3 regions of the Rahnella sp. AN3-3W3 genome follow, and region 2 is predicted to be linked to each of the others. Evidence: predicted binding sites of a transcription regulator. Region 2 holds the regulator's gene; each other region holds the start of a gene.
What was found. The regulator PhoB, encoded in region 2, activates phosphate uptake and scavenging genes when phosphate is short. The targets are predictions, from matches to a motif close to CTGTCATAAAACTGNCNNAT.
Positions count from the first base shown of each region.

Region 1: UC15_RS15400 (phosphoethanolamine transferase) is a predicted target of PhoB. The motif match lies at 1,127-1,146, and genes of this name have one in related genera.
Region 3: pstS (phosphate ABC transporter substrate-binding protein PstS) is a predicted target of PhoB. The motif match lies at 1,516-1,535, and genes of this name have one in related genera.

Region 1 covers NZ_JYDG01000053.1:64,890-68,173, reverse strand. Annotated here, with positions in the region: gene UC15_RS15410 (DUF2891 domain-containing protein) at 1-96, shown strand, start outside; gene lpxA (acyl-ACP--UDP-N-acetylglucosamine O-acyltransferase) at 113-901, opposite strand; gene UC15_RS15400 (phosphoethanolamine transferase) at 1,258-2,889, shown strand; gene UC15_RS15395 (LysR family transcriptional regulator) at 2,926-3,284, opposite strand, start outside.
Region 2 covers NZ_JYDG01000013.1:8,639-11,922, forward strand. Annotated here, with positions in the region: gene sbcD (exonuclease subunit SbcD) at 1-894, opposite strand, end outside; gene phoB (phosphate response regulator transcription factor PhoB) at 1,132-1,821, shown strand; gene phoR (phosphate regulon sensor histidine kinase PhoR) at 1,844-3,163, shown strand; gene UC15_RS05345 (DNA-binding transcriptional regulator) at 3,195-3,284, opposite strand, start outside.
Region 3 covers NZ_JYDG01000100.1:26,918-30,201, reverse strand. Annotated here, with positions in the region: gene pstC (phosphate ABC transporter permease PstC) at 1-178, opposite strand, end outside; gene pstS (phosphate ABC transporter substrate-binding protein PstS) at 370-1,410, opposite strand; gene rluF (23S rRNA pseudouridine(2604) synthase RluF) at 1,627-2,511, opposite strand; gene glmS (glutamine--fructose-6-phosphate transaminase (isomerizing)) at 2,677-3,284, opposite strand, start outside.

The DNA of each region.
Region 1 (3,284 bases), on a different contig from region 2:
GAAGCCCATTTGCACAGCGCGTTGGATCACCTCGACAGCACCTATATGGGCGAACACTGGCTGGCGACTTTCGCGCTGTTAGCCCTCGAAGCCTGACTGTCCTTTCCTCCGTTCAGCGCACAATCCCGCGAGCTGAACGGAGGAAAAATTCATTGAAGTGGCACAGCAACGGATATTCAACACTCAGACGCCCGATCTCCAGTCTCACTTTTTCGACCGCCGCCTGCTGGTGATAAAGCAGGTCATACAGATAATGGATCACCTCGCGCACAGCGGGTTCTGCCTGCCTGAATGCTCCGGCCTGTTCATTAATCCCCTGCGGCGACGCGCGGTTTCCGCCCGCCTGAACATAAGGCGGCACATCCTGCACAACGCAGGATCCGGCCAGCAAGCGGACTCCCGTACCTATAATGCAAAACTGATGCACCGCGCACATGGCTTCAATGCAGGTGTCATCTCCCAGCACAACGTGTCCGGCCAGTCCGCTGTTCTCGCCCATAAACGTGGCATTCCCTACCAGACAGTCATGGCCGATATGCACACCGCGCTCGAAAGTATTGTCATCACCGATACGGGTCAATCCCCCACCCTGTGCGGTTCCCCGATGCAATGTCGCGTGACGGCCGATCCTGTTGCGGTTGCCGATTTCAAGCCCGGCAGTTTCTCCGGCATATTTCAGATCCTGACTGATTTCACCAATCGAAGAGCCCATGCCGATCTGGTTATCTGATCCGATTTTCGTATTGCCGTTGATGACCGTATGCGAAGAAATAATGGTCCCTTCACCGATTTGCACACCGGCGGAAATAATACAAAAAGGCCCGATAACCACCCGCGGGCCGATAATGACATCAGAATCGATGATACTGCTGGCCGCGATGATGGCCGAAGATGAAATCAACACAAACGTCCTTCTGACAGCCGGTAAGCCGCCAGTGGTGAATTAAACGTGTCAGGAGTAATCAGGGAAGGTCAAAATGAGCGGAAGAAACGCGCTCAGAAAGGCTTAAACGAAACGGTTTAGATTAAACAACGCTCCGCTATACCGCACAGGATAAGGGTTTCGGAGGGGAAAACAGGTGAACTATATTTTATTTATTTTCTGAACCTTTTCTAAAAACTCATCACGTAAAACATTTATGACACTCCCGTTAAGGCTTTCTTAAGCTTGAATTAATATGATTCCTGCCATCCATTCCTGCACGTTATGTTTGCCTCGCATTACGTTGGCTTTTTCACCCCTTTTGGGAGTTTGCATTGCGCTACTTATTGCCAAAAATCAGCTATTTCAAGCTGACCTTGCTCTTAACGCTGTACTTCACTTTTGTGGTTAACTTGCCGATTCTGCTGCATTTTTATCGCATCCTTCATGCATTACCGGCTTATAACCTGGCTTTTGCCCTGAGCATTCCTGTCGCGCTGTTTGCTGCGCTGAACTTTGTGTTCACCCCTTTTAGCGTCCGGCCATTGCTTAAGCCCTTCTTCATCATTGTTCTGCCGGTCAGCGCCCTCGCCAGTTTTGCGATGATGACCTTTCAGGTCGTTTTCGACCGAAGCATGATTGAAAACATTATCGAGACCCAATCGTCTGAGGCGACGTCGTATCTCAATCTGAAGGTGGTGCTGTGGTTTGTGTTTACCGGCATCCTGCCCGCTATTCTGTTATTCGTAACGCCGGTAAGCTATGAAAAGACCCGCCTGCGCCGCCTCGGTGTGCGTCTGCTGTCGATGGTGATTTCACTGCTGGTAGTGGCGTCAATCGCCGGTGTTTTCTATAAAGATTATGCGTCTGTGGGGCGTAACAACCGCACGCTCAATCTGGAAATCGTCCCGACTAACTATCTGTACAGCGCTTTCCAGTACATGAATCACCGTTATTTCACGCCGAAAATGCCGTTCCAGACGATTGGCAACGATGCAAAACTGGTGCAGCAAACAGGCCAGAAACCGAATCTGGTCTTCCTGGTCGTGGGTGAAACCGCGCGGGCGCAAAACCAGTCGTGGAATGGTTATGGCAAACCGACTAACCAGTACACGCAGGCCATTGCGGATGTGGTGAGTTTCAGCAAAATGACGTCATGCGGCACGGCGACGGCGATTTCCGTGCCGTGTATGTTCTCGAATATGAAACGCACCAGCTACGACGCTAACCGCGCCCGAAACAGCGAAGGCTTGCTGGATATCTTGCATAAAGCTGGCGTTTCCGTTTTCTGGAAAGATAACGACGAAGGCTGTAAAGGTGTCTGTGACCGCGTGCCAAACGTCATTATCCCGACTAAAAATGACGGCAAATATTGCGACGGCGACACCTGCTACGACATGGCGCTGATGCAAAATATCGATGAGGATATTAAAAACGACGGAAAAAACACCCTGATTGCTCTGCACCTGATTGGCAGTCACGGGCCGACGTATTCCAGACGTTATCCCCCGGAATTCCGCAGGTTCACACCTGACTGTCCGCGCAGCGACATTGAAAACTGTACGCAGGAACAGCTGGTGAATACCTACGATAACACCCTGCTCTACACCGATTATCTGGTGTCACAGGTCATTGAAAAAGCGAAGCAGTATCAGGACAAATACAATGTGGCGGTGATTTACCTTTCTGATCACGGTGAATCGCTGGGCGAAAACGGTCTGTATCTGCACGGCACGCCATACAGCGTGGCACCTGCGCAGCAGACACATGTTCCGATGCTGTTCTGGCTTTCCGATAATTATGCGAAAGCGCAGGGAATCGACATGCAATGCCTGAAAGACAATGCGGCGGACAAAGAGGTCTCACAGGACAATCTGTTCCACACCGTGCTCAGCGCGATGAATGTACAGACGTCAGAACGTGACCCTCAGCTCGATATTCTTGCCGCCTGTAAAGCCTCCGGCTGACCGGGACAGCGTTATGAAACGGTTTGCTGCCGGATTTCACGGCAGCAAACTGCACTCCTGCAGAATACTTTTCGCCAGCGCACTGACCGTCTGATCATAGCGCTGCGTTTCATCATCCAGCACCATATACAGCGACGTTTGCCTGACGGTTCTGGCTGACAACATCAGGCGGCTGAGCAATCCATTTTTCAGCGCGTTATCCACGCTTTCCAGCGGCAGCCAGCCGTAACCAACGCCCACCGTAATTGCTTCAAGCGCCGCACCGACCGTGGTGAATGTCCACTGTGCCACCGTGCCTGCCGGATGTTTATCTTCCGGCGGCGCGTGACGATCAGCGACGCTGATCAGCGGGAAACGCGCCAGATCCTGAGCGGTCAGCGGAGCAGGCAAAGACA
Region 2 (3,284 bases):
TTGTTTTTCGATTTCTGCCAGCGAGCCTTTGATTATCTGCATGGGCTGGAAAACGGGAATCTCCAGCGTGTCGATGGCGTTGAGCGTCGCGCCCTCAAAGTCCAGTAAGTACACACTTTTGGCTTTACTCAGTTCATCAAAACTCAGCGCAATCGGCGAACCGCTGTAACGGATATGTTCGGTTTTGGCGACGCACTGTGCGCGGTGGATATGACCAAGTGCCACGTAATCGACCGGCGGAAACGCCTGCGCGGGGAAGGCATCGAGTGTGCCTATATAGATGTCGCGCACGGAATCGGAGGTGCTGACGCCAACCGTGGTCAGATGGCCGGTAGCAATGATCGGTAGCGAAACGCCGAGTTCGTCGCGTTTGGTCTGCGCGGCCTGCCACAACGCGTCATAATGCGCGGCGATGGCTTCCTGCAATGCCAGCTGTTTGTCGCTGCCGGATTGTCCCGCCTGACTGGCGAGCAAATCCCGCGGACGTAAAAACGGAATAGCGCAAAGTACCGCGCCCGGTGTCCCGTCACGCTGGTTGAGCACTAAAATCTGTTCAGAGAGGTTTTCGCCGACGGTCGCAATCACCCGCGTATTCAGGCAGGAAAGCAGTTCTCGCGATTCATTGAGCGTGGCGACAGAATCGTGATTCCCCGCCAGTACAATCAGCTGACAGCCGGTTTGTTGCAACTCGACGACGAAGCGGTTGTAAAGCTCGCGGGCATAGCTGGGCGGGGAACCGGTATCAAATATATCGCCTGCCACAATCACGACATCTACCTGATGTTGCTGCACCTGACCAGTCAGCCAGCGCAAAAATGCCTGATGTTCGGCGGCGCGGCTTTTGGTGAAAAAGTACTGGCCGAGGTGCCAGTCTGACGTGTGGATCAGGCGCATGAGACTCCCGTATGGATCTGGATGACGACAATGGGGCAAAGTATAAACGTCGGCGGGGGACGCTGTCCCCGATAAATCAGACCAATTTCAGCGAGATGGCAGCTGAATAGAAGAAATGTCTCTGTCATATTTGACTGTAATGAACCATCCTTTCTATTCATAAATCTGTCACAAAACTGACGCATAATGGCGCCCGCAATCAAATAAAAGATCGCTAACCTATTGGCAGGACCTACGATGGCAAGACGTATACTGGTGGTTGAAGACGAAGCTCCAATCCGTGAAATGGTGTGTTTTGTACTGGAACAGAATGGCTATCAGGCAGTAGAAGCTGAAGATTTTGATTCAGCCGTTGGCCAGCTGGTAGAACCTTACCCTGAACTTATCCTGCTCGACTGGATGTTACCCGGCGGTTCCGGTATTCAGTTTATCAAACATCTCAAACGTGAAGCGCTGACCCGCGAAATTCCGGTGATGATGCTGACCGCCCGCGGTGAAGAAGAAGACAGGGTACGCGGCCTGGAAGTCGGTGCCGATGATTACATCACCAAACCGTTTTCTCCAAAAGAATTGGTTGCCCGCATTAAAGCCGTGATGCGACGCATCTCGCCAATGGCGGTGGAAGAAGTGATCGACATGCAGGGTTTAAGCCTGGATCCGTCGTCTCACCGTGTGATGGCCAACGAGCAGGCGCTCGATATGGGGCCGACCGAATTTAAATTATTGCACTTCTTTATGACCCACTCCGAACGTGTTTACAGCCGCGAACAGTTGCTCAATAACGTCTGGGGCACTAACGTTTATGTGGAAGATCGCACGGTAGACGTGCATATTCGTCGTTTACGTAAAGCGCTGGAAACCAGTGGACATGACAGAATGATCCAGACTGTTCGTGGAACCGGATACCGTTTTTCAACGCGTTATTGAGTCCCCACAGCGGAGAATCTGTGTGCTAGAACGTTTGTCATGGAAACGATTGGCCGGTGAATTCTTTCTCTTTTGCCTGCCCGCGTTAATCCTCGGTATCTTCGTCGGCCATTTCGGCTGGCTCCTCTTTGCGTCGCTGCTGGCGGCGCTGGGCTGGAATTATTACAACCAGCTCAAACTCTCTCACTGGCTGTGGCTTGACCGCAGCATAACCCCGCCGAATGGCCGCTGGAGCTGGGAGCCTTTGTTTTACGGGCTAAACCAGATGCAGATGCGTAACCGCCGTCGCCGTCGCGAATTAGGTCAGCTCATTAAACGTTTCCGCAGTGGTGCCGAATCATTACCCGATGCGGTGGTACTGACGACGGAAGAGGGCAATATTTTCTGGTGTAACGGGCTGGCGCAAGATTTGCTCGGTTTCCGCTGGCCGGAAGATAACGGACAACACATCTTTAACCTGCTGCGTTATCCCGAGTTTCGTACCTGGATCCAGACCCGTGATTTCAGCCGTGCCCTGAATCTGCAACTCAATAACGAGCATTACGTCGAGTTTCGCGTTATGCCTTATTCCGAAGGGCAATTGCTGATGGTGGCGCGTGATGTTACGCAGATGCGTCAGCTCGAAGGTGCACGTCGTAACTTCTTCGCTAACGTCAGTCATGAACTGAGAACCCCGCTGACTGTATTGCAGGGATATCTGGAAATGATGGAAGACGCCAAACTGGAAGAGCCGTTTCGTACCAAAGCGCTGGACACCATGCAGGAGCAGACGCGGCGCATGGACGGGCTGGTCAAGCAGCTGCTGACATTGTCGAAAATCGAAGCGTCAGCAAATATCGATATGCACGAGAAAGTCGATATTCCGGTAATGCTCGGCATGCTGGAGCGCGAAGTGCAATCCTTAAGCAGTGGCCGTCACGAAGTGGTGTTCCGTGTAAACGAGAAACTGAAGGTCTTTGGCAATGAAGATCAGTTACGCAGCGCGGTGTCGAATCTGGTGTACAACGCCGTCAACCACACCCCGGCGGGGACGCGGATAGAAGTCAGCTGGCAACAAACGCCGCATGGCGCGCAGTTCCAGATCAGTGATAACGGGCCGGGTATTGCGCCGCAACACCTGCCGCGCCTGACTGAACGTTTCTACCGTGTCGATAAAGCGCGTTCGCGCCAGACGGGCGGCAGCGGTCTGGGGCTGGCCATCGTCAAACACGCCCTGAGTCATCACAACGCAAAACTTGAAGTGATGAGTGAAGTCGGCGTCGGTACCCGCTTTATATTTACACTGGCACCGAAACTGATTGTTCCTCAGGAACAGGCCAGCCAAAGCGATGTGAAGGGATAAAAAGAAGCCACAGCCCACGCTGTGGCTTCTTTTAGCAGATGATTTGTAAACCTTTTTCTTCGATCAGCATCAGTAAGATCAGAGCAGCACCGGTGGGTTTGGTTTCATCCCGCTCCCATTT
Region 3 (3,284 bases), on a different contig from region 2:
TCGTCCACAGGAAGGATAAACCAAACTTTTCGATGCTCGGCAGGGAAGCAATAAACAGCGAGACGATAATGCCGCCCAGCATGAATAGCACAATCAGCGCAGCCAGTTTGACCAGAGCGCCGAAGATGATGTCACCGTTTTTGCTGGGTGCCTTGATAGCCGGCTTGTATTCAGCCATACCACTCTCTTTTAATTCAGATTTAATTCCCTCCCCGGCCGGAGAGGGAATGAAGCAGAGTTACTATACCCAAAATAATTGGAGTTGCACCAAGCCAGCTGCAAGTGAATCCCGGTGAGCTTACTCAGGTAAGTGATTCGGGTGAACGAGCGCAGCTAACGCCGGTGCAGCTTCAGGTATGACAGGTATTCCTAGTACAGTGCTTTGCCGCTGCTGTCTTTAACGTTGGTTTTCCATGCTGCACGGATCTGCTCAACCACTGATTCAGGCAGGGCTGCGTAATCCAGATCGGTCGTCAGCTTGTTGCCGTTTTTGTAAGCCCAGTCGAAGAACTTCAGCACTTCAGTGCCTTTCGCTGCGTCTTGCTGATCTTTGTAAATCAGAATGAAGGTGGTGGAGCTGATTGGCCACGCATTGTCACCTTTCTGATTAGTCAGGTCCTGAGCGAAGGTTTTGCTCCAGTCAGCGCCTTTAGCCGCTGCGCTGAAGGACTCTTCAGTCGGGCTGATCGCTTTACCGTCAGCATCAACCAGCTTGGTGTAAGCCAGGTTGTTTTGCTTGGCGTAAGCATATTCTACATAACCGATTGAACCAGGCAGACGCTGAACAAAGGCTGCAACGCCGTCGTTACCTTTACCGCCGAGACCCGTAGGCCAGTTCACAGTGGAACCAGAACCGATTTTGTCTTTCCACTCGCTGTTTACTTTCGCCAGGTAACTGGTGAAGACATAAGAGGTACCGGAACCGTCAGCACGGCGAACGACCGCGATGTTGGTGTCTGGCAGTTTCACGCCTGGGTTCAGCTTGGTGATCGCAGCGTCGTTCCACTTTTTGATTTTGCCGAGGTAGATATCACCCAGCGTTGCGCCGTCCAGCGTCAGCTGACCGGATTTGATCCCCGGGATGTTAACAGCCAGTACCACGCCACCGATCACGGTAGGGAACTGGAACAGGCCGTTTTTGGCCAGATCTTCGTCTTTCATCGGGGCATCAGATGCGCCGAAGTCTACGGTCTTGGCGATGATTTGTTTCACGCCGCCGGAAGAACCGATGCCCTGATAGTTAACCTGAGTACCGGTTTCTTTCTGATATGCGTCAGCCCACTTAGCGTAAACAGGAGCTGGGAAGGTACCGCCAGCGCCAGTCAGGTTAGTGGCAGCGAAAGCAGACATTGCTGTGAGGGAGAAAGTCGCTGCTACAAGACCGGCGACGGTGTTACGCATCAATTTCATGTTCCACTCCTGGTGGTTTTAAACTTCCCGACTGATGTCGACGTTAATTAAAGTGTTTGGCACAGGAGGAAAATAGGACAGTTTAGTGACAGTAAAATGTACGTTATGTGACAGTTTTATGACACTGGTCACAATTCGAACCATACGGGCAAAATGCGGAGATTTTAAGCGGGAAATGCCGGTTGTGACACCGGCAGATGACTAAAAGCGGGCAAATTATCGCCCTTTCTTCTTACGTCCGGGCTGGGCAAAACGCTTACGGGAGCCTGAATTACCCTCCGGTTTTTCGGTATTTTTCGGTTTTGTGACAGCCGGTTTTGCAGCAGTGGGTTTCTTAGCCTGAGCAGTTTTTGCCTGCGCTTTTTTCGCCGGTTTATCTTCAGACGACGAATTTTCAATCAGTTTAAATAACTCAATCAGTTCATCATCGGTCAGGTCACGCCATTCGCCCAGCGGCAATCCTTTCAGATTGATGTTCATGATGCGCACGCGTTCGAGCTTAGTGACTTCAAAACCAAAGTGCTTAGTCATACGGCGGATCTGGCGGTTAAGCCCCTGCACCAGCGTAATACGAAACACCATCGGCGCTTCTTTCTTCACTTTGCACTTTTTGGTCACGGTACCGAGCATCGGTACGCCCGCGCCCATACCGGCAATAAACTCGTCTGTGATCGGCTTGTTGACGGTGACGATGTATTCTTTTTCGTGGTCGTTACCGGCGCGCAGGATTTTGTTGACCAGATCGCCATGATTGGTCAGCAGAATCAGGCCCTGCGAATCTTTATCCAGACGGCCAATCGGGAAGACGCGTTTGCTGTGGTTAACGAAATCGCGGATGTTGTCCCGCTCACCTTCTTCCATCGTGGTGATGATGCCGACAGGTTTGTTCAGCGCGATCAGTACCAGATCTTCTTCATCACGCGGCTCGATAACCTGACCATTCACTTTCACCACATCGCCGGCAAATACCTGAGCCCCTACCGCGGCACGCCTGCCGTTAATAAAAACATTTCCCTGTTCGATGTAACGATCGGCATCGCGGCGCGAGCAAATTCCGCTCTCGCTGATGTATTTGTTAAGACGAATGGAGTCGGTCTGCATTGAGCAAAGCACCTTCAGAAAAACGCGAACTATACCTTATCCGGCGCGGGTTACGAAGTCTGAGAGAAGAAAATCGTGACCGTTTACTGAGAAAGAGAAAAACCGGAAACAATAAAAAAGCGCCCCGAAAGGCGCTCAGAGAATCAGCGACTGAATAGGTCGGTTTTATTCGACGGTCACAGACTTCGCCAGGTTACGTGGCTGGTCAACGTCGGTGCCTTTAATCAGCGCAACGTAGTAGGACAGCAACTGTAACGGCACGGTGTAGAAAATCGGTGCGACGATTTCTTCAACGTGTGGCAGCTGGATAATCTTCATCCCTTCGCTGTCGGTGAAACCGGCGTTCTGATCTGCGAAGACATACAGCAGCCCGCCACGGGCGCGCACTTCTTCGATATTCGATTTCAGTTTTTCCAGCAATTCGTTATTAGGTGCAACGACGATCACCGGCATATCCGCGTCAATCAGCGCCAGCGGGCCATGTTTCAGCTCGCCCGCCGCATAAGCTTCTGCGTGAATATACGAAATCTCTTTCAGCTTCAGCGCACCTTCCATCGCGATCGGATACTGATCGCCGCGACCGAGGAACAGGGCGTGATGCTTGTCAGAGAAACCTTCAGCCAGAGATTCGATGGTTTTATCCAGCGACAGCATTTGTTCGATACGCGCAGGCAACGCCTGAAGCGCGTGAACAATGTCATGCTCAACTTGCGGGCTCATCCCTTTCAGACGGCCCATGCGAGCCACCAGCATCAGCAGAACGGTCAGCTGCG